Regions from separate parts of the Rhizobium sp. BK098 genome, predicted to be linked through region 2. Evidence: predicted binding sites of a transcription regulator. Region 2 holds the regulator's gene; each other region holds the start of a gene.
What was found. Region 2 encodes PhoB, which activates phosphate uptake and scavenging genes when phosphate is short. Its sites were predicted from a motif close to TGTCATNNANCTGTCAT; they were not measured.
Positions count from the first base shown of each region.

Region 1: a site for PhoB is predicted at 4,901-4,917, ahead of FHT73_RS23680 (esterase-like activity of phytase family protein). Genes of this name have one in related genera too.
Region 3: a site for PhoB is predicted at 1,737-1,753, ahead of FHT73_RS06500 (alpha-D-ribose 1-methylphosphonate 5-triphosphate diphosphatase). Genes of this name have one in related genera too.

Region 1 is NZ_JACHYY010000010.1:149,557-157,181, reverse strand. Features, by position in the region: gene mfd (transcription-repair coupling factor) at 1-612, opposite strand, end outside; gene FHT73_RS23690 (succinate dehydrogenase assembly factor 2) at 609-923, opposite strand; gene recG (ATP-dependent DNA helicase RecG) at 1,097-3,202, shown strand; gene FHT73_RS23680 (esterase-like activity of phytase family protein) at 3,245-4,732, opposite strand; gene FHT73_RS23675 (DUF502 domain-containing protein) at 4,973-5,665, opposite strand; gene glmS (glutamine--fructose-6-phosphate transaminase (isomerizing)) at 5,842-7,625, opposite strand, start outside.
Region 2 is NZ_JACHYY010000006.1:116,007-123,631, reverse strand. Features, by position in the region: gene pstA (phosphate ABC transporter permease PstA) at 1-662, shown strand, start outside; gene pstB (phosphate ABC transporter ATP-binding protein PstB) at 678-1,493, shown strand; gene phoU (phosphate signaling complex protein PhoU) at 1,545-2,258, shown strand; gene phoB (phosphate regulon transcriptional regulator PhoB) at 2,290-2,973, shown strand; gene FHT73_RS16995 (GcrA family cell cycle regulator) at 3,063-3,599, opposite strand; gene FHT73_RS16990 (aspartate aminotransferase family protein) at 4,024-5,223, shown strand; gene argF (ornithine carbamoyltransferase) at 5,297-6,214, shown strand; gene FHT73_RS16980 (Hsp33 family molecular chaperone) at 6,263-7,252, shown strand; gene apaG (Co2+/Mg2+ efflux protein ApaG) at 7,259-7,625, opposite strand, start outside.
Region 3 is NZ_JACHYY010000002.1:333,368-340,992, reverse strand. Features, by position in the region: gene FHT73_RS06510 (molybdopterin oxidoreductase family protein) at 1-1,116, shown strand, start outside; gene FHT73_RS06505 (NUDIX domain-containing protein) at 1,113-1,706, shown strand; gene FHT73_RS06500 (alpha-D-ribose 1-methylphosphonate 5-triphosphate diphosphatase) at 1,839-3,008, shown strand; gene purN (phosphoribosylglycinamide formyltransferase) at 3,066-3,737, opposite strand; gene purM (phosphoribosylformylglycinamidine cyclo-ligase) at 3,734-4,807, opposite strand; gene FHT73_RS06485 (AI-2E family transporter) at 5,030-6,160, shown strand; gene hdaA (DnaA regulatory inactivator HdaA) at 6,163-6,876, shown strand; gene FHT73_RS06475 (RNA degradosome polyphosphate kinase) at 6,952-7,625, shown strand, end outside.

The DNA.
Region 1 (7,625 bases), on a different contig from region 2:
CTGGCTGGCCGGATCGAAGCTGCGGATGCTCTCCAGCGTATCGCCGAAGAAGTCCAGGCGCACCGGCTCTTCCGTGCCTGGAACGAAGACGTCAAGAATGCCTCCGCGCACGGCATATTCGCCGACCTCACGCACGGTTGCCACGCGCTCGAAGCCGTTACGCTCGAGACGAGCCGCAATATCGTCCATCCGGACCTGGTTCCCCGGACGTGCCGAGAACGCCAGGCTTTCGATGATATCCTGCGGGGCGACCTTCTGCAGCATGGCGTTGACGGTCACCAGCACAACGGCTGCATGCGGCTTGTGATGATGCGCGATCAGGCCGGACAAAGCCGCCAAGCGCCGGGCCGAGGCGTCGGAGCTTGGGGAAACGCGGTCATAGGGAAGGCAATCCCAGGCCGGCAGGGTGAGTACCGGAATTTCAGGCGCGATGAAGCCGAGCATCTGCTCGACATCGGCCATGTGCTGGCCGTCGGACATGACATAGGCGACCGGCTGGCCGGCCTTTGCCATTTCGGCAATCAGGAACGGCTCAAGACCAGTCGGAACATGACCGATCGTTGTCGGCTCACTGGCGGCGAGCAACTTCTTCGCATCGAAACCGGGGATCATTTCGTTAATCCGAACCTTTCGGCGATCTCTTCGAAATCGGGCTTGTAGGATGCCAGGCGCTCAAAGAGCGGTGTGCGCAGATGCGGCGGCGTCGGCTGGCTACCGAGGATCCACTTCAGGAGATCGTTGTCCTCTTCGGCCATGATACCCTCAAGCTCATCGAGATCGGCTTCAGCGAGGCCCGGCAGTTCGTTGTCGGCAAATTGGCCGAAGACGAGATCCATCTCACGGATGCCGCGATGCCAGCAACGGAAAAGGATGCGCCGACGGCGAGGATCGAGATCGGCACTGCTGAGGGTCAGCCCAGTCATCAAAAACACCTTTATGTTGATGCGTCTCTATAAAACCAGCGCTCAAAGGTGGGAACCGGTTTTTCAGAAAAAAGCACCCGCGATGCAATTTTCCGGGGAGTGTTAGGCTCAACGGCGCCGAGTTTCCCGCTGCCCCTTGCCAAATGCGCCCTGCCCGTCGCATTTTGCCGGCCATGCGTCCCGCTATCCTCGACCCGCTATTTGCCTCCATTTCTTCGCTATCAGGCGTCGGGCCGAAGGTATCCGAGCTGCTGGTGAAGCTGCTCGATCGCGAGACGATCGACGATTGCCGCGTCATCGACCTTATTTTCCACGCGCCGCATTCGATCATCGACCGGCGCGAGCAGCCCGGCATCGCGAGAGCACCGCAGGGCGCCATTGTTACCATAACCGGTCGTGTTGACCGACATCAGCCGCCGCCCAACCCGCGCAGCAATGTGCCTTATCGTGTCTATCTGCACGATGAGACAGGCGAACTTGCGCTGGTCTTTTTTCGTGGCAAGGCACAGTGGCTCGAAAAGCAGCTGCCGATCGATGAAACCGTTACCGTCAGTGGCAAGGTCGACTGGTTCAACGGCCGCCCGTCCATGGTGCATCCGGATTATATCATGCGCGAGAGCGAGGCGGAAAACCTGCCGCTCGTCGAGCCGGTCTATCCGCTAACCGCCGGGCTTACGCCGAAGTTCCTGCGCAAGACGATGGAGGCAGCATTGCCGCGCATTCCGCAGCTGCCAGAGTGGGATGATATCGCCCTGACGCAGAAGCAGGGCTTTCCCTCGATCGCCGATGCCTTCCACATGCTGCATGCGCCCAGGGATGCGGCGGATATCGATCCGCAGGCACCGGCGCGGCGCCGGCTGGCCTATGACGAATTCCTGGCGGGGCAATTGTCACTTTCGCTGGTGCGCCAGAGGTTGCGCAAGGTTGCCGGTCAACCCGTGCATGCAACTGGAGAAATCAGCGGCAAGATCCTGGAATCGCTGCCCTTCTCGATGACGAACAGCCAGCGTGATGCGGTTGCCGATATTCTCAAGGATATGGCGGGCACCGAGCGCATGCTGCGACTGCTGCAAGGCGACGTCGGCGCGGGCAAGACGCTAGTGGCGCTGATGGCGATCGCCGCCGTGATCGAAAGCGGCGGCCAAGCCGTGCTGATGGCACCGACCGAAATTCTCGCCCGCCAGCATTACGCTACAATTTCAAAATTCGCAGCGAGTGCAAACTTTTCCGTCGAAGTTCTCACAGGCCGCACGAAGGGGCGCGAACGGGATGCGATCCTGGAGCGCATCGCCTCCGGCGAAGCGCAGATCGTCATCGGCACGCACGCTTTGTTTCAGGATAGTGTTGCCTATGCCAACCTCATGCTGGCTGTCGTCGACGAGCAGCATCGCTTCGGTGTCCATCAGCGCCTGCGGCTGACTGCGAAGGGCATTTCGCCCCACATGCTCGTTATGACCGCAACGCCGATACCGCGAACGCTGGTGCTGGCCGCATTCGGCGACATGGACGTTTCGAAGCTCACCGAGAAGCCCGCGGGCCGCAAGCCGATCCAGACGATCACCATTCCGAATGAACGAACCGGCGACATCGTCGCGCGCCTAAGGAGTGCGCTAGCGGAAGGTAAAAAAGCCTATTGGATATGCCCACTTGTGGAGGAATCCGAAGAATCCGATTTAATGTCGGTGGAGGAGCGGCATGAGACACTGACCAAGGCGCTCGGCCCAAGCATCGGTCTCATCCATGGCCGGATGAGCGGCCCGGAGAAAGACGCTGTGATGATGGCGTTCAAGAACGGCGAGATCCGCCTGCTGGTGGCCACGACGGTCGTCGAGGTGGGCGTCGACGTGCCGGACGCGACGATCATGGTCATCGAACATGCTGAACGTTTCGGCCTGGCACAGCTTCATCAGTTGCGCGGCCGCGTCGGACGTGGCGACGAGGCCTCGACCTGCATTCTGCTTTACAAAGGGCCGCTCGGCGAAACCGGGCATGCCCGGCTGTCGATCATGCGAGAGACCGAAGACGGCTTCCGCATTGCCGAGGAGGACTTGAAGCTGCGCGGCGAAGGTGAGCTTCTTGGGACACGCCAGTCCGGCACGCCAGGCTTCCGCATCGCCAGCCTCGAGGCTCATGCCGATCTCCTGGAAATCGCCCGCAAGGATGCCGCCTATCTGATCGAGCGCGATCCGGAACTGACCAGCGAGCGTGGCAGTGCGGTACGCACCCTGCTCTATCTCTTCCGCCGCGACGAGGCGATCCGCTTCCTGCGAGCGGGGTAGCCGGATGGACGCGTTAGCCGCGTCCATCCCCGTTTCATCAGATCACTTTGCGGCGAGACCGGGAATGGTGACCTGGAATACCTGGAACATGGTATCGACATCCGCGCCGCTATCATCCTTGTAGGCAGCACCGACCTGGAAACCATCCTGGGTGATGAAGTCGTTGTCATTGGCGACGAACAGGAAGTAGTCGTCAGGCAGCTTCGGATCCTGAACGCTGACAAGCGACATGGCTTCCCACTTTTCCGAGAGGTTGTTGCGGTCGTTCGGCGCGCCGTTGTGAAGGCCGAATCGGGCCAGATCGGCGCTGTCGTTGATGTCGATGAACTGACTGAGGACAGCCGGCTTGACGGAGGGATCAAGAACGCCCTTCGGCGCGACCGCCGTATCGGCATCGAACTTGCCGCCGGCCATGTCGGTGGCAGCGGACACGTCGACAGCAACGATGCCGCGATAGAGCGACTTATCGCCCTTCTGGCCGTAGCCATTGTTGCTATCGCGCGCCAGCATCAGGAAGCTTGTCGGTGAGAGCGCCACGATTTCGCTCTGGGCGGCAACGGCTGTCTTACCCTTCTCATTGGTGAACACCGGCAGAGGCACGACATATTCGTGCACCAGCTTCAGATTTGCAGAGTCGGCGGCATCATAGACAAGCGCGCGGGTATTCTGGCGCGTGGAGCTGGAATCGCCGCCATCCTGGCGAGTCGCGGACTGGAGCACGACGATCAGGAACTTACCGTCCGGGGTCAGGGACATGCCCTCGAAGCCTTGGTTGTTCTGGCGCCCGCTGGTCGGATCTTTCGGATCGGGAGCGGTTTCGCCCGGGCCGGGATTGTTCGAGGAAAAATTCACGGCGCCGTGGCGCATCGGCAGAAACGCGCCCGGTGGTGCCGTGGCCGAGATCATCAGCCCATCCGCCGAGAAGCGGTAGATATAGGGACCGTACTCATCACTGATGAACATCGAACCATCGGGCAGCCGGGCAATGGCTTCGTTATCGAGCGAAATCTTACCGTTTGGTGCCTGTGGCAAAAGCGGCAAGCCGCCTTCCGCCTGGCGAACGCCGTTGGCTGGGTCAAGACCGGTGGTTTCGTTGCCCTTATTATCCTTCAACAGCAGCGTATCCGCGAGCTTGGCTTCGACGCCCGCCTGTTCCTTACCGGCTGGAGGCTTTGCACCGGAGGCAACCGGCGTCAGTTTGATATCGATGGTGTTGAGACGCGCACGGTAATCGGTGGTGCCGGCGACATTGTAACCGCGGTCCGGCAGCAGCCACAGCGAGCCCTTGTAAGTGCCGTCGGCGTTGCGGGTCCAGCTCTTGGTGTCGATCGACATGCCTGAACCGGAGCCGAAAGTCTCACCGAACTTATCGCGCTGATTGGCCGGAATGCGGCCGATCGCGACGCGGCCTTTATTGACCAGCTTAACACCGTCAATCGTCACGGAATTATCCGCCAGCGCCAGCATTGGAGCCGTGAAAACAAATGTGGCAAACGCTGCCGACAGCAGCGGCAAGCTCTTCGAACGCATATATCTCAAAACCATATCCTCCTGATCAAAACTTTATGAAGGCAACGACATCCATCTCCGGCCATTTCGGACCGCGTTGGAGAACCGCAGCTCGGTGCCTGTGCCCCGAACATACGATGCTGAGATACGTGCGATTATCTGCCCCGACTGACGATCTAAGGCGTCAATATGATAGAGGCATGACAATTCGCGCAGAACGCGAAGGCATTGATCCAACTATTAGAAGATGAGCAATTGAGGTTAAGGAGCCACGGGAACCCGCTGCCGCAATTCCTTGGCTGCGACCAGCTTCTCGTATTCCGGCGCCACAAGGCCGCCCGAAATCAGCAGCTTGGCGCCATCTTCAGGGCTCATATCGAGCACCGTGATCTTTTCGCGCGGAACGAAAACCAGAAATCCGGCCGTCGGCACGGGCGTCGGTGGCAGGAACACCGCCACCATGTCCTGACCCATGGCATTGAATTTCGAAGCGATCTCGCCTTTGGCATCGGTCGATATGAAAACCATGGACCAGAGGCCGGGGCTCGGATACTCGATCAGCCCTACCTTCTTGAACGAACTGCCCTGCTCTTTGAGCACAGTCTCGAAGATCTGCTTGACGCTCTTATAGATGGTTCGCACCAGCGGCACGCGATTGACGATCGACTCGCCGAAGCGGACGATGCTCTGACCGATCAGGTTCTTGGCCAGAAAGCCGACGATCGTGATGAAGATCATCGCGATCACCAGGCCGGTACCGGGAACGGCGAAGTTCAGATAGCTTTCGGGATCGTAGCGCGCGGGAATATAGGGGCGAACCCAGCTATCGGCCCAATGGACGACGGACCAGGTCAGCCATAGGGTAATGGCGATCGGGGCACAGATAATCAGGCCGGCCAGGAAATTGTTTCTGATCCGCGTCGTCACGGACATTTTGATGAGTTTTTCAGTCATTCGCCGCTCGAAAACTCCGTCCCGTCGCTACCGCTTCCCGGCAAACCCTCCCCACCATCTCCGTGGGCGAATCGTGCCAGAAATTAGCGCGGCATACAACCCGCTAGCCACATCTGTGAGCCCAACAAGCGATCGACTCACGAGGACGTGACGGCAAATGCGCGGCGGAAGGAATCCTATTCCACGGTGACCGATTTGGCGAGATTGCGCGGCTGATCGACATCCGTGCCCATGAACACGGCCGTATGATAGGCAAGCAATTGAATCGGCAGCGAGAATATGATCGGGGCTATGATCTCGTCCACGACGGGCAAGGTGATCGTCGCCATGGTCGGCAATGTCGATGCGGCAGCGCCAATTTCATCCGTGATGAAGATGATTCGGCCGCCGCGAGCCGCGACTTCCTGCATGTTGGAAACGGTCTTGTCGAAGAAGCGGTCATGCGGGGCGATGACGATAACGGGCATGTTTTCGTCGATCAGCGCAATCGGTCCATGCTTCAATTCACCGGCCGCATAACCCTCCGCGTGGATGTAGGAAATCTCCTTGAGCTTCAGCGCGCCTTCCATGGCAAGCGGGAAGCTGGTGCCGCGGCCGAGATAGAGCACATCCTTGAACTTCGAGATCTCGCGCGACAGGCTTTCCATCTGCGGCTGGATGATGTTCAGGACATTCGCCATGATACGCGGCATCTCGACGAGATGGCGCACCATTTCCTGTTCATTTTCGGCGCTGATGTTACCTCGAGCGACGCCGGCTCCAATCGCCAGCGAGGCAAGAACGGCAAGCTGGCAGGTGAAAGCCTTCGTCGAGGCGACACCGATTTCCGGGCCGGCCAGGATCGGAAACACGGCATCGGATTCGCGCGCGATGGTCGATTCCCTGACGTTGACCACGGCACCGATCTTCAAGCCGTTGTCCCGACAGTAGCGGAGCGAAGCCAAGGTATCCGCGGTTTCGCCTGATTGGGAAATGAAAAGGGCCGCCTGCGACGGCAACAACGGCATTTCGCGATAGCGGAACTCGGAGGCAACATCGATTTCGACCGGCAACCGCGCGTAGCGCTCGAACCAATATTTACCCACCAGGCCGGCGAGATAGGCGGTGCCGCAGGCTGATATCGCAAGGCCGGAAACCCCGCCGAAATCGATGGCCGAGACATCCGGGCGCACGCGATGGCTGGCGAAATCGACGTAATGGCTCAGCGCATGGGAGATGACCTCCGGCTGTTCGTAGATTTCCTTTTCCATGAAGTGACGATGATTGCCCTTGTCGACCACATAGGCGGTTGCCTGCGAAATCTGCCGCGGCCTAGTCACTTCATTGCCGTTGAAATCGAGAATGGTCGCGCCGGCATGGGTGACGATGGCGCAGTCGCCGTCGACGAGATAGCTGATCTCATTGGTGAAGGGCGCAAGGGCGATCGCATCCGAACCGAGGAACATCTCGCCCTTGCCGTAACCCACGGCAAGCGGCGGGCCAGAACGCGCCGCCATCAACGTGTCAGGATCATTCTGGAACATAACGGCCAATGCGTAAGCGCCGGTCACGCGGTTCAGCATTTTCAGCATGGCTGTACGTGCGTCCAAGCCCTCGCGGACATATTTGGCCAGAAGATGGGCGACGACTTCCGTATCCGTCTGCGAGGCAAATTCCTGCCCTTCGGCCTTCAGCTCTTCGCGCAGCTCGGAGAAGTTTTCGATGATGCCGTTATGGACGACGGCAACGCCTTCCACGAAATGCGGGTGGGCATTGATTTCATTCGGAACACCGTGGGTTGCCCAGCGCGTGTGCGCAATGCCCGTAGTGCCAGGCAGAGGATCCGTCTCCAGCCGCTTCTCCAGATTGAAGAGCTTTCCTTCCGCGCGGCGGCGATCCATCACGCCGTCATGGATCGTCGCGACTCCAGCCGAATCATAGCCGCGGTACTCGAGCCGCCGCAGCGCGTCCACCAAACGCT
Region 2 (7,625 bases):
CTCTGATCGGCTCGTTTTACCTGATGCTGACCGTTCTCGTGCTTGCCTTGCCGGTCGGCGTCGCCGCCTCGATCTATCTGGAGGAGTTCGCGTCGAAGAACCGGCTGACGGATCTGATCGAGGTCAATATCAACAATCTCGCGGCCGTCCCTTCGATCGTCTATGGCTTGCTGGGTCTCTCGGTCTTCATCAACATAATGGGTCTGCCGCGTTCGGCCTCGCTGGTCGGCGGTCTCGTGTTGAGCCTGATGACGCTGCCGATGATCATTATCGCCACACGCTCGGCGTTGCGGGCCGTGCCGCCGTCGATCCGCAGCGCAGCGCTCGGTCTTGGCGCATCGCGCATGCAGGTGGTCTTCCATCACGTGTTGCCGCTTGCGATGCCCGGCATTCTGACGGGCACGATCCTGGGGCTTGCGCACGCGCTTGGCGAGACTGCGCCGCTGCTTCTGATCGGCATGGTCGCCTTCGTCGCCAACTATCCGGCATCGCCGCTCGATCCTTCGACGGCGCTGCCGGTGCAGATCTACATGTGGGCGAGCGAAGCCGAGCGGGCCTTTGTCGAAAGGACGTCCGGCGCCATCATCGTGCTTCTCTTCTTCCTCGTCGCGATGAACATCGGCGCCATCCTGCTGCGCCGCCGCTTCGAGCGGCGCTGGTAAGGGAGGGCGCACGAAATGAACATGATGACGGAAGCCGCCAGCGAAAAAGCATTGTCCAGGAAGATGATGACGATCCCCTACAAGATGATCGGCCAGGACGTTTCTGTGTTCTACGGCGACAAGCGGGCGCTCTTCGACGTCAATCTGAAGATCCGCGCCAATACCGTCACGGCTTTGATCGGCCCTTCCGGTTGCGGCAAGTCCACCTTCCTGCGCTGCCTCAACCGCATGAACGATACGATCGAGACCTGCCGGGTCACTGGCAAGATCACGCTCGACGATCAGGATGTCTACGACGACAGCATCGACGTGGTGGAGTTGCGCGCCCGCGTCGGCATGGTCTTCCAGAAGCCCAACCCATTCCCAAAGTCCATCTTTGAGAACGTCGCCTACGGCCCGCGCATCCATGGCCTGCATCGCTCAAAGGCCGATCTCGAGCATATCGTCGAGACCAGCCTGCAGAAGGCCGGTCTCTGGGGCGAGGTCAAGGATCGGCTCCATGATGCCGGCACGAGTCTATCGGGCGGTCAGCAGCAGCGTCTGTGCATCGCCCGCGCCGTCGCGGTCAGTCCGGAGGTCATCCTGATGGACGAGCCATGCTCGGCGCTCGATCCGATCGCGACCGCCAAGGTCGAGGATCTCATCCACGAGCTGCGGGAGAATTTCACCATCGTCATCGTGACGCATTCCATGCAGCAGGCAGCCCGCGTCTCGCAGCGTACCGCAATGTTCCATCTCGGCCATCTGGTCGAGGAGAACGACACCGATAAGATGTTCACCAATCCCGACGATTTCCGCACGCAGGATTACATCATGGGCCGTTTTGGTTGATGATGTCAGGCGCGCGGCTCATTTCACACAGTTCACCTTGAGGATAGAAAAATGGTCTCCACTCACATTCTCTCTGCCTATGACGAAGACCTGAAGTTCCTGACGCGCCGCATTGCTGAAATGGGCGGCCTGGCAGAGCAGATGGTTAGCGACAGCGTACGCGCGCTGGTCAATAGCGACGCTGCCCTGGCCCAGAAGGTCATCTCCGACGACGTCGTTCTCGACCATGCCGAGCGCGAAGTCGGCGACAAGGCGATCGTTACCATCGCCCGCCGTCAGCCGATGGCGGCGGACCTGCGTGAAATCATGGGCTCGATCCGCATTGCATCCGATCTGGAGCGCGTCGGCGATCTCGGCAAGAACACCGCAAAGCGCGTCATCGCCGTCCAGGGCACCGGTGTCCCGCGCCGTCTCGCCCGCGGCATCGAGCATCTCTCCGAACTGGCGCTGAGCCAGCTCAAGGAAGTTCTGGATGTCTACGCGACCCGCTCGCCGGACAAGGCCGTATCGATCCGCGAACGCGACGAGGAAATCGACGCCATGTACACCTCGCTCTTTCGCGAGATGCTGACCTACATGATGGAAGATCCGCGCAACATCACCACCTGCACGCATCTTCTCTTCTGCGCCAAGAACATCGAGCGCATCGGCGACCATGCCACCAACATCGCCGAGACGATCTATTACATGGCGACGGGCGCGCAGCCGGAAGGCGAGCGCCCGAAGGACGATACCGCCAATACCGTCGGCGCAGTGACCGAATAATCCGAAAGCGAAGAAAGGAGACCATAGGCGCATGGTTCCGAGAGTTGCTGTTGTAGAAGACGAGGAAGCGCTCAGCGTTCTGCTGCGCTACAATCTTGAGGCCGAAGGCTTCGAGGTCGACACGATCCTCAGAGGCGATGAGGCCGAGCTGCGTCTCCAGGAGCGCATCCCCGATCTCCTGATCCTCGACTGGATGCTGCCCGGCGTATCGGGCATCGAGCTCTGCCGCCGGCTGCGTATGCGGCCGGAGACTGAGCGCCTGCCGATCATCATGCTGACGGCCCGCGGCGAGGAAAGCGAGCGCGTGCGCGGGCTTTCGACCGGCGCGGACGATTATGTCGTCAAGCCGTTCTCGACGCCGGAGCTGATGGCTCGCGTCAAGGCGATGCTGCGGCGTGCCCGCCCGGAGGTTCTCTCCACGGTGCTGCGTTGCGGCGATATCGAGCTGGACCGCGAAACCCATCGCGTTCACCGCAAGAGCCGCGAAGTGCGGCTGGGGCCGACGGAATTCCGCCTGCTGGAGTTCCTGATGTCCTCGCCGGGCCGCGTCTTCTCGCGTTCGCAGCTGCTCGACGGCGTATGGGGTCACGATATCTACGTCGACGAACGCACGGTCGACGTCCATGTCGGCCGCCTGCGCAAGGCGCTCAACTTCTCCAATATGCAGGATGTCATTCGCACCGTTCGCGGCGCGGGCTACTCCATGGAGGCCTGAGCGGGGATACCCGATCAGGCATCAACATAGCGGCGGAAACAGAAAACGGGCCTCAAGGGCCCGTTTCTTTATCTCAGTCATCAAGCTTCTCAGCCACGCGGCTGGGCCGGCCTACGCCGTTCATGCACCGGCTGGTAGGCCAGGCGCTGATGGTAGGTGCAGTAAGGCGATGAATCTGGGCTCTCATTGCCGCAGAAATGGAAATCGTCCTTCAGCGGATCGCCGACCGGCCACTTGCAGGTGCGCTCCGTCAGTTCCGTCAGGCCGAGGCGGCGGGAGATCGGAACGACGACGTTCGATGCCGGGCGATACTGGATTTCGTTGACGGAATCGATCTCGATCTCTTCCTTCAGCATGGTTGCGCCCTGCTGGCGGGCAACCACCGTGCGGGTAGCAACGCGCGATCCGTAGGTCGCAGCGCGAGGTGCCGCTGCGCTGCGCTTCGGCGTGCGCGCTGCGGTTGTCGCGCCGCCCGCCTTCGCTCGGCCGGGGAGGTTCAGGCGATGCACCTTGCCGATGACGGCATTACGGCTCACGCCACCGAGCTGCGCAGCGATCTGGCTGGCGCTCAATCCTTCGGACCATAGCTTTTTCAGCTTCTCGACGCGTTCGTCTGTCCAATTCATGCCCTGTCTCCGCTGTCGCGTTTCCGATGGCAGAATCCCTCACCATTGCCTCGCATGGTATCGAGGCGCGAAACGCTCTAAAATTGTGGTGACTAGTTCCGCCGCATGCAGTCTAGCAATTGGTTTTTAACCTAGTGTGAGGCTGACTCCGTGACAAGAGTCGCGGGAATCTTGAGGAATCGATTTCGAGGTTTTCCCCAACTTGCTGTCCGGGCGTGGCATTTCTGCCATAGGCGCCGCCCGACGCATCTCTTTTGCCGGCAAGCGTTTTCTCGCACCTGCTAAAACGGCAGTTTTGTTGACATCGCGGTGCAAAACATCAATAGTGCCCAAGCCGCCGCAAGGCGGCATTTTTGATTTTTTCGGACCCGTTTCATCAAATGGAAGCGATCGGTCCTTAAAGTTGTGATCAGGAGATATGGCCATGGCCGAGACCACGCCGCTTTACGACACCTACTTGCGCGCTCCGCTGCGGTTCGAGCGAGGTGAGGGCGTCTGGCTGGTCACTGAGAATGGCGAACGCTACCTCGATTTCGCAGCCGGCGTCGCGGTCAATTCGCTCGGTCATGCTCATCCCCATCTTGTCGCCGAGCTGAAGGCGCAGGCCGACAAGGTCTGGCACCTGTCCAACCTCTATGAGGTGCCCGGCCAGGAGAAGCTGTCGAAGCGGCTGACGGAAGTGACCTTCGCCGACAAGGTGTTCTTCACCAATTCGGGCGCGGAGGCGCTGGAGTGCGCCATTAAGACTGCGAGGCGCTATCAATTCGCCAAGGGGCATCCCGAGAAGTTCCATATCATCACCTTCGAAGGCGCCTTCCACGGCCGCACCATCGCAACGATCGCCGCCGGTGGCCAGGAAAAATATATCGAAGGATTCGGCCCGAAGGCACCGGGCTTCGACCAGGTGCCCTTCGGTGATCTCGACGCCGTCCGCGCCGCCATTACCGATGCGACGGGCGCTATCCTGATAGAGCCGGTGCAGGGCGAGGGCGGTATCCGCCCGGCGACCAACGAATTCCTGCGCGGGCTGCGGGAGATCTGCGATGAGCACGGCCTGCTTTTGATCCTCGACGAAGTACAGTGTGGTGTCGGCCGTACCGGCAAGCTCTTTGCCCATGAATGGTCCGGTATCAAGCCTGACATCATGGCGGTCGCCAAGGGTATCGGCGGCGGTTTCCCGCTCGGTGCGTGCCTTGCGACGGCGGAAGCCGCTTCCGGCATGAAGGCCGGCACGCATGGCTCGACCTATGGCGGCAATCCGCTTGCCATGGCAGTCGGCAATGCGGTTCTCGATATCGTGCTTGCCGAAGGCTTCCTGCAGCATGTGCGCGATGTCTCGCTGGTCTTCCGCCAGGGGCTCGCCTCGCTCAAGGATCGTTTTCCTGACATCATCGAGGACGTTCGCGGTGAAGGCCTGATGCTCGGCATCAAAGCGGCCATTCCGCAGGCGGAATTGCTGCAGGCGATCCGTGCCGAGCATCTGCTCGGCGTTCCGGCCGGCGACAACGTCATCCGCCTGCTGCCGCCGCTGGTCGTCACTCCCGAGGAAGCACGCGAAGGTCTCGCCCGCCTGGAGCGCGCCGCCGAGCGCGCGCGCGCTGCCCGCACCAAGAAATCGGCTTGAATTTAACGCCCGCTGTCGGGGCGTTCCTGCCCCACACGGGCGTTATTGTTTTTTCTGGAGCACAGGTAAGGACATGGCTTCTCCGAAACACTTTCTCGATCTCTCTGCCGTTCCGGCTGCCGATTTGCGCAACATCATCGATGACGCGATCGTCCGAAAGAGCGCGCAGAAGGCCGGCACGGCCGACAGGCCGCTTGCCGGCAAGATGCTGGCGATGATCTTCGAGAAGCCGTCCACCCGAACCCGTGTCTCCTTCGACGTCGGCATGCGGCAGCTCGGCGGCGAGACGCTGTTCCTCTCCGGCACCGAAATGCAGCTTGGCCGCGCCGAGACGATCGGCGATACGGCGAAAGTGCTATCGCGCTATGTCGATGCGATCATGATCCGCACCACCGATCATTCCCGCCTGTTGGAGCTGGCGGAACATGCGACCGTCCCGGTCATCAATGCGCTGACCGACGATACGCACCCCTGCCAGATCATGGCCGATATCATGACCTTCGAAGAGCATCGCGGCCCGATCAAGGGCAAGACGCTTGCCTGGACGGGCGACGGCAATAACGTGCTGCATTCGCTGATCGAAGGGGCCGCCCGTTTCGGCTATCGCATGAATATGGCGGTACCCCTTGGTTCCGAGCCGAAGGATCACTATCTGAACTGGGCCCGCAACGAGGGCGCCGAAATCATGCTCTCGCATGATGCAGACCGTGCGGTCGCCGGCGCCGATTGTGTGGTAACCGATACCTGGGTTTCCATGAATCAGGAACACCGGGCACGCGGTCACAACGTCTTCCAGCCCTATCAGGTCAACAAGGCTTTGATGGCACAGGCCGGCAAAGACGCGTTGTTCATGCATTGCCTTCCAGCCCATCGCGGCGAAGAGGTGACGGACGAGGTGATCGACGGTCCGCAATCCGTTGTCTTCGATGAGGCGGAAAACCGCCTTCATGCGCAAAAGTCGATTCTTGCTTGGTGCCTGGGCGCGATCTGAGGATATGAAGCCGCGTTTTAAGGGCGCGGGCGCAGTAGGAGTAAAGCAATGGCCGAAAATGCAGCCTCGCTGGGTCAGTTTGATTTCGCCGGTGACGATCACGTCGTTCCCTTCCAGGTGGAAGGTCTGGACGTGCGCGGCCGTGCCGTGCAGCTCGGTCCGCTGCTGGACGCGATCCTTGCCCGGCACGATTATCCGACGCCGGTCGCGCGGCTGCTCGCCGAAGCCATCGTCCTGACCGTCCTGCTCGGTACGTCGCTGAAATTCGAAGGCAAGTTCACCGTGCAGACCAAGGGCGACGGTCCCGTCGACCTTCTGGTCGCCGATTTCTCGACGCCGGAAAACGTTCGGGCCTATGCGCGTTTCAATGAAGAAGCGCTGGCAAAGGCAGTTGCGGAAGGCAGAACCGAGCCGGAACAGCTGCTCGGCAAGGGCGTGCTCGCCTTCACCATCGATCAGGGCCGTTTCAGCCAACCTTATCAGGGTATCGTCGCGCTTGATGGTGCCTCGCTCGAAGAGATCGCCGGCACCTATTTCCGCCAGTCGGAACAGATCCCGACGCGCGTGCGTCTGGGCGCGGCAGAGCTCTTCGATCGCGATGAGAACGGCAAGCCGCGTCACCGCTGGCGTGCCGGCGGCCTGATCGCGCAGTTCTTGCCGGAAGCGCCCGAGCGCATGCGCCAGCCGGACCTGCATGGCGGCGATGGCGATACCGGTGGGCGCGATCATGCCGAGGATGATGCCTGGGCGGAAGCGCGCAGCCTGGTGGAAACCATCGATGCAGATGAGCTGACGGATCCGCAGGTCGGCACCGAGCGGCTTCTCTATCGCCTCTTCCACGAGCGCGGCGTCCGCGTCTATGAACCGAAGGCCGTCTATGACCGCTGTTCGTGCTCGCGCGACAAGCTGAAGGGCGTCTTGAAAGGTTTCTCAGCCGAGGAGATCGAGGCCAGCCAGGAGAATGGCGAGATCGCCGTCACCTGCGAGTTCTGCTCGACGACCTATCGCTTCGAAGTGTCGGAAATAGAGGTGGCCTGAGGTCGCTCAGTTCAGCGTGCGCAGCAGGTTAGGCGTATCCAGTGAAAAGGCGGGGATCTTGACATGGAATTGCTCCCCGCCGTCCGTTTCCATCTGGTAATGACCGAACATCATGCCTGATGGTGTATCAAGTGGACAGCCCGAGGAATATTCATAGGTATCGCCGGGCTTTAGGTGCGGCTGCTCGCCGACCACGCCGGGGCCTGTCACTTCATCCACGATGCCATTCATGTCGGTGATGTGCCAATAGCGCGTTACCAGCTTCACGGCTTCCTTCGAGTGGTTGGAAATGACGATGCGGTATCCCCAGACATAACGGTCATCATCCGGATCGGATTGCTCCTCCAGATAAAACGGCTCTACAACCACCTCG
Region 3 (7,625 bases), on a different contig from region 2:
GCCTTTCATTCGAACAGCGATATCTTCCGCATGGACGCGAGCGAACTCACCGGCCGCGCCATGAAGGATCAGGATATCCGCATGATCGATCAGTCGCAGATCGGCCGCGCTTTGACCGGCGATGCCGTGGCGCTGCGCCATCGCGGCCCGGTGACTGCGATGCTTGTCCAGAACACCAATCCGGTGAATATCGCACCGGAGCAGCGGCTGGTGAAGCGTGGTTTTGCCCGCTCCGACCTCTTCGTGGCTGTACACGAGCAGTTCATGACCGATACGGCCGAGATGGCCGATATCGTCATCCCCGCCACCATGTTCGTCGAGCATGACGACATCTACCGCGCCGGCGGGCAGAACCACATCCTGCTCGGTCCCAAGCTTGTCGAGCCGCCGCCAACCGTTCGCAGCAATCTCTTCGTCATCGAGGAGCTCGCAAAGCGCCTCGGCGTCGCGGATCGCCCCGGCTTCGGCTTCTCCGCCCGCGAGATGATCGACAGGATTCTGTCGAGGAGCGGTCTGCCGGATTACGATTACTTCCTCGAACACAAATGGTTCGACCGCCAGCCGGATTTCGAGGAGGCACATTTCGTCAACGGCTTCGCTCATCCCGACGGCAAGTTCCGCTTTCGCCCCGATTGGACCAATCAGCCGGCGCCGAACCGCCCGCCAGCATCCGTCGGTCTGCTCGGCCCTCATGTCGAGCTGCCGGAGTTTCCGGACCAGGTCGATGTGATCGAGGTGGCCGACCCCGAGCATCCTTTCCGGCTTGCCACCTCGCCCTCGCGCAATTTCCTGAATTCGAGTTTCGCGGAAACGAAGACGTCACGGCAGAAGGAAGGCCGTCCCGAGGTGATGATCAATCCGGCCGACGCCGAGCGGCTCGATATCGTCAATGGCGAGCTGATCCGCATCGGCAATAGCCGCGGCGATATCCGCCTCCACGCCCGCGTGACAACGGAAGTGAGACCCGGTGTGCTGATCGCCGAGGGGCTCTGGCCGAACAAGGCTCATGTCGACGGCGAGGGGATCAATGTGCTCACCGGCGCGGACCCGGTCGCGCCCTATGGCGGCGCGGCCGTCCACGACAATAAGGTATGGCTTCGCAAGGACGTGGCATGAGTAAATTCGAAAACGCGAAAGCCGAAATCGTCAGCGAAAAGACGCTGGCGGATCAATGGACTCGGCTGAGCACATTCGAGGTCGACTACACGGATTCACGAGGCGAAAGACATCGCCTGAAGCGCGAGGTCTATCATCGTACGCCGGCGGCCTGCATCCTCCTCTATGATCCCAAGCGCGAAACCGTGGTGCTCGTTCGGCAATACCGTCTGCCGGCCCGGCTGGTCGGCGAGACGTCCTGGATGATCGAAGTGCCCGCCGGATTGCTCGACGGCGACCAGCCGGAAGCCGCGATCCGCCGCGAGGCCATGGAGGAGACCGGCTTTCGCGTGCGCGACGTCCGCTTCCTGTTCAAGGCGATGACCTCGCCCGGCTCATCGACGGAGGTCATTCATTTCTTCGCCGCCGTAATCGACACGTCCGACCGTGTTGCCGATGGCGGCGGGCTTGCGGAAGAGCATGAGGATATAGAGGTGCTGGAAGTTCGCCTGCCCGATGCGATTGTCATGATCGAGACCGGCGATATCTGTGACGCCAAGACGATTATGCTGCTGCAATGGGCGGCCTTGAATGTCGCCAGCCTGAAATAGGCGGCTGCGTGGGTGGGAGCTTGCTCTCCCATTCATCACATTGTCACGAATCGAGCTTACCGGGGCGTGCGGCCGAAGACACTTGAATGCTTCCGCCCTTCCTTCGCTTATGGATGTTTCAGGAGAAAGCCGATGTGGCTCAGCAATTTCACGCTCGTTCTTCCTAATGAAGTCGTCGAGAAGGGCGCAGTGCGCATCGAGGACGGCGTGATTGCCGAAATCCGCTCGGAGCCGGTGGCGCAGCCAACGTTCGATGGCGGTGGCCGCTTGCTGATGCCGGGCTTCGTCGATCTGCATTGTGACATGGTGGAGCGCGAGATCGCGCCGCGGCCGAATGCGATGATGCCGATCGATTTCGGCATTCACGAGCTGGACAAGAAGCTGGCGGCGGCTGGCGTCACCACGGCCTTTGCAGCGCTCTCCTTTGCGACCGAAAGCGTCTACGGCCATGTCCGTTCGCTCGAAACCACCTCGGCGGTCATCCGCGGCATCGGCAGCCTGCGCGATGAGCTCCTGATCGACCACCGTGTCCATGCACGCTACGAAATCACCAATCTCGGTGCGGCGCCGACCCTGGAGCGGCTGCTGGAAGAAGGCTCCGTTGATATGATTTCGCTCACCGACCACACGCCGGGGCAGGGGCAGTATAACGACATCGAAAGCTATATCCGCAGCATGTCCGAGCGCCGGTCCATATCGCGCGAGGCGGCCGAGGAAGTCGTGGCAAAACGCATCGCACAGCGCGAGGATCCTGAGATCGAACGCAAGCTGCATGACGTGGTTGAACTTGCGCTGAAGCACAAGCTGTCGCTCGCCTCGCATGACGACGACAGTGCCGAAAAAGTCGCCGCGATGCACGATCTCGGCGTGACGATCAGCGAGTTTCCGGTGACGGGACCTGCCGCGGAGGAAGCCTGCCGTCGCGGTCTCTGGACCCTGATGGGCGCGCCGAACGCGCTGCGCGGCCAGTCCATGTCCGGCAATCTCAGCGCCCTGGATGCGGCGCGCTCCGGCCTGCTCGGCATCATCGCGGCTGATTATCACCCGGCGGCCTTTGTGCCGGCGATCTTCAAGATCGCCGATGTTGTTGCCGGCGGTCTGCCGGCGGCTGTTGCGACGGCAACAGCCAACGCTGCCCGTTCGGCCGGTCTGCCGGATCGCGGCGAGATTGCTGTCGGCCAGCTTGCCGATCTAGTCGCCGTCGAGCCCGGCTCGGTTCACCGCATTCGCGCAACCTTCCGCGGTGGCCGCATCGTCTATAGCGACGGTACGCTGCATCCGCTGATGGCAATTGCGGCTTGAGGAAGGGCGATTGAGAGCGGCGGATGAGGGGGACTGCTTGCCGCCGGAGTTCCTTACTTAACCTATGTCCCCAAGTAGTGACAAAATTTGCCGTCCATCGACAGCAGGTGTTTTGCCGAGGCTTATGGCCTTGCCGCCTTCCATCCTGACCTTGTCTTCCGCCAGAAGCCGCAGCGATTGCGGATAAATCTGATACTCAACTGTAAGTACGCGGGCGGCAAGGCTGTCGGCGGTATCGTCGGTCAAGACAGGCACGGCAGCCTGGCCGATGACAGGACCTTCGTCCATACCCTCGGTGACGAAATGCACGGTGCAGCCGGCGATGCGCATGCCGGCGTCGATCGCGCGCTGATGCGTGTGCAGGCCGGGAAAAAGCGGCAGCAGCGACGGATGGATATTGATGATCCGGCCCTCATAGGCCTGGATGAAGCGGCCCGAGAGCAGCCGCATATAACCGGCAAGGCAGATGATGTCGGGGGAGAGGGCTTCCAGCTGCGAAAGGATCGCCTCTTCATGGGCTTCCTTGCTGACAAATTCCTTGCGCACGAAAGCGAAGGTCGCAATGCCTTCAGCCGCGGCTTTTGCCAACCCGCCCGCATCCGCCTTGTCGGAGATAACGCCGACGATCTCCGCTGGATAATCCGCTGCCTTGGTGGCTTTCAGAAGAGCCAGCATGTTGGAGCCGCCGCCCGAGATGAAGACGACGACGCGTTTGCGCGGCGTGGTCATAGAGCGAGCGTGCCCTTGTAGACGGTGCCGGGAGCGCCTTCTTCGCGGGCAATCATGCGGCCAAGGGTAACGACCGCTTCGTCTTCAGCTTCAAGCGCGGCCTTCACGGCGTCGACATTTTCCTGAGCGACGACCACGATCATGCCGATGCCGCAGTTGAAGGTGCGCAACATTTCCTTGGCCTCGACGCCGCCTGTCTTGGCAAGCCAGGAGAAAACCGGCGGCACCTTGACGGCAGCCAGATCGATCTCGGCGGCGAGATGCTTCGGCAGCACGCGCGGAATATTCTCCGGGAACCCGCCGCCGGTGATATGGGCGAGAGCCTTCAGGGCATGGGTTTCACGGATGGCTTTCAGCAGCGGCTTCACATAGATGCGCGTCGGCGTCAGCAGCGCTTCGCCGAGCGCCTTGCCTTCGGCGAAGGGAGCGGGCGCATCCCAGCCGAGGCCGGAAAGCTCGACGATCTTGCGCACCAGCGAGAAGCCGTTGGAGTGAACGCCTGACGAGGCGAGGCCAAGAATGATGTCGCCTTCGGCAATATCGCCGGACGGCAGCAGCTGACCGCGTTCGGCCGCACCGACGGCAAAGCCCGCCAGATCGTAGTCGCCATGGGAATACATGCCCGGCATTTCCGCAGTCTCGCCGCCGATCAGCGCACAGCCTGCATCGCGGCAGCCGGCCGCGATGCCGCCGACGATCGCCGCTCCCTGGTCGGGGTCGAGCTTGCCGGTGGCGAAGTAATCGAGGAAGAACAGCGGTTCGGCGCCCTGGACGACCAGATCGTTCACGCACATGGCAACGAGGTCGATGCCGACGGTGTCGTGATAATTGGCATCGATCGCGATCTTCAGCTTGGTGCCGACGCCGTCATTGGCGGCGACCAGCACCGGATCGGTAAAGCCGGCAGCCTTGAGGTCGAACAGGCCGCCGAAGCCGCCGATCTCGCCATCGGCACCCGGCCGGCGCGTCGAACGGACGGCAGGCTTGATCTTCTCGACCAGCAGGTTGCCGGCGTCGATATCGACACCCGCGTCGCTATAGGTCAGACCGTTTTTTCCAGACTGGCTCATGCTTCCGCCTCCGATGGCCGCCCGTCCATTATGACAGGGCTTTGATCGGGTCGCCATTGCATGATAGGGGCCTTTATGCAAGGCGCAAGCGCCGCAAACCCTTCGATTTTCCCCGCTTCCCATTGCTCAGGGCAGATTTCCGGCCGCAGACTTGACCATAATTGCGGCATCATCCTATGTCCTAAGCACACGGCAAACGGGCGCGGAGTGACGGGGAAGACGATGGAGCAAAAGGTCAGCGGGGCGAGCCTCAAGCGTCAAGTCACCTTCTGGGTGATCGTGCTCGTCGTTTTCATCGCCTTTATCTATATCTTTAGCACGATCCTGTTGCCGTTCATCGCCGGCATGGCGGTCGCCTATTTCCTCGATCCAGTCGCCGACCGGCTGGAGCGGATCGGCCTCAGCCGCCTTATGGCAACGGTGGTGATCCTCGTCTCCTTCGTGCTGGTCTTCGCGCTGGCTTTGACGATCTTCATCCCGATCATCGTCAATCAGTTCAACGATTTCATCCAGCACATTCCGACCTATGTGCAGCAGATCCAGCAGCTGATCGCCAAGGCGCAGACCATGGTGCTGCCGGATTGGATTCGCAACCAGCTCGGCGCGATCAAGGACAATTTCTCCAGCATCATGTCCGAAGGCTTGAGCTTTGTCGGCGGTCTGTTCGCGCAGCTCTGGAGCTCCGGCAAGGCGCTGGTCAACATCCTCTCGCTGATGGTCGTCACACCCGTCGTCGCCTTCTATATGCTGCTCGACTGGGATCGGATGGTCGCCAAGGTAGACGACTGGATCCCGCGCGATCATGTTGCCACCGTTCGCGAAATTGCCCGCGAGATCGATCAGGCGATCGCCGGCTTCATCCGCGGGCAGGGCTCGCTCTGCATCATTCTCGGCGTCTACTACGGCGTCGGTCTGTCGCTGGTCGGCCTGAACTTTGGCCTGCTGATCGGCCTCTTTGCCGGCATGATCAGCTTCATTCCCTATGTCGGCTCGATGGTTGGCCTCGTTCTGGCCGTCGGCGTCGCGCTCGTTCAGTTCTGGCCGGACTATCTCTGGGTCGGTCTGACGCTCGTCGTCTTCTTCACCGGCCAGTTCCTGGAAGGCAATGTGCTGCAGCCGAAGCTCGTCGGCGAAAGCGTCGGCCTGCATCCGGTCTGGCTGATGTTCGCGCTTTTCGCCTTTGGCGCGCTCTTCGGCTTCGTCGGGCTGCTGATCGCGGTTCCGGCCGCTGCCGCCTGTGGCGTCCTTGTCCGCTTCGCCCTTTCGCGCTACCTTCAGAGCGATCTCTATTACGGACGCTCGGAAGCGGGCAAGGCGCGCAGAGCCAAGGCCGGCAAGATCGAGAATAGCTAGACATGACCGACGCAAAGAACGCTGATCTAAGGCGCAAGGCCGCCGAGCAGCTGCCCTTGGCCTTTACGCATGACCCCGCAAACGGGCGCGACGATCTACTCGTCGCCGATCCCTTGAGCGCGGCGGTGAGGATCATCGATTCCTGGCCACACTGGCCGTCGCCGGTGGTGATACTGGCGGGGCCTGTCGGTTCGGGCAAATCGCATCTCGCCAGCATCTGGACCGAGCGGTGCGGCGCCGTCCACATTCATCCTGTCGCCGGCTCCGATGCGGCAGTCGCAGCGGCGAACGGCCCCGTCATCTTCGAAGACGTGGATCGCATCGGCTTTGACGATACCGAACTCTTCCATGTCATCAACAGCGTTCGCGAAAACGGCACCAGTCTTTTGATGACGAGCAGGCTTTGGCCGATGTCCTGGCCGGTGACACTGCCCGACCTGCGCTCCCGCCTGAAGGCGGCAACGGTGGTCGAGATCGGCGAGCCGGACGAGGAATTGCTGTCGCAGGTGATCGTCAAGCTCTTCGCCGACCGCCAGCTTTATATCGATGACAAACTCGTCCTTTATATCGTCAATCGTATGGAGCGTTCCCTGAACGCGGCGCAGCTGATCGTCGACAGGCTGGACCGGCTGGCGCTTGGACGGGGAACAAGGATCACGCGCCTGTTGGCCGCCGAGGTCCTGAACGAGCTGGGCAGTTCCGGCCAGCCGGATTGAGCTGGCCGCGACTGTCACAGTTCCGTCGTCAAACTGATATAGGTGGCACAAGATTGGAAAGAGGGTAGGTGGAACATGGACTCGGCACTCACGGAACATCAGGACGCCAACCAGGAAAATCCAGAGGCGGCACCTGCGGTCAGCGAATTGATGACCAGCCCCGAGCGCTTCATCAACCGCGAATTCTCCTGGCTCCAGTTCAACCGTCGCGTTCTTGAGGAGACGCTGAACACCGCACATCCGCTGTTGGAGCGCGTTCGCTTTCTCTCGATTTCCGCCGCCAACCTCGATGAATTCTTCATGGTGCGCGTCGCCGGCCTCGAAGGCCAGGTGCGCCAGAAGATCCTCGTGCGCACTCCAGACGGCAAGACACCCGCCGAACAGCTCGACGATATCCTGCGCGAGATCGACAATCTGCAGATGGAGCAGCAGGCCTCGCTGGCTGTCCTGCAGCAATATCTCGCCAAGGAAGATATTCTGATCGTCCGGCCGGCTGCCCTTTCCGATGCCGATCGCCAGTGGCTGCACACCGAGTTCGAGCAGGCGATCTTCCCGGTCCTGACGCCGCTCTCCATCGACCCGGCCCATCCGTTCCCGTTCATTCCGAACCTGGGTTTCTCGATTGCGCTGCAGCTCAAAAGCATGAACGGCCGCGAACCGATGACGGCGCTGCTGCGCCTGCCGCCGGCGCTGGACCGCTTCGTGCGCCTGCCGGACGCCAGCAACGTCATCCGATACATCACGCTGGA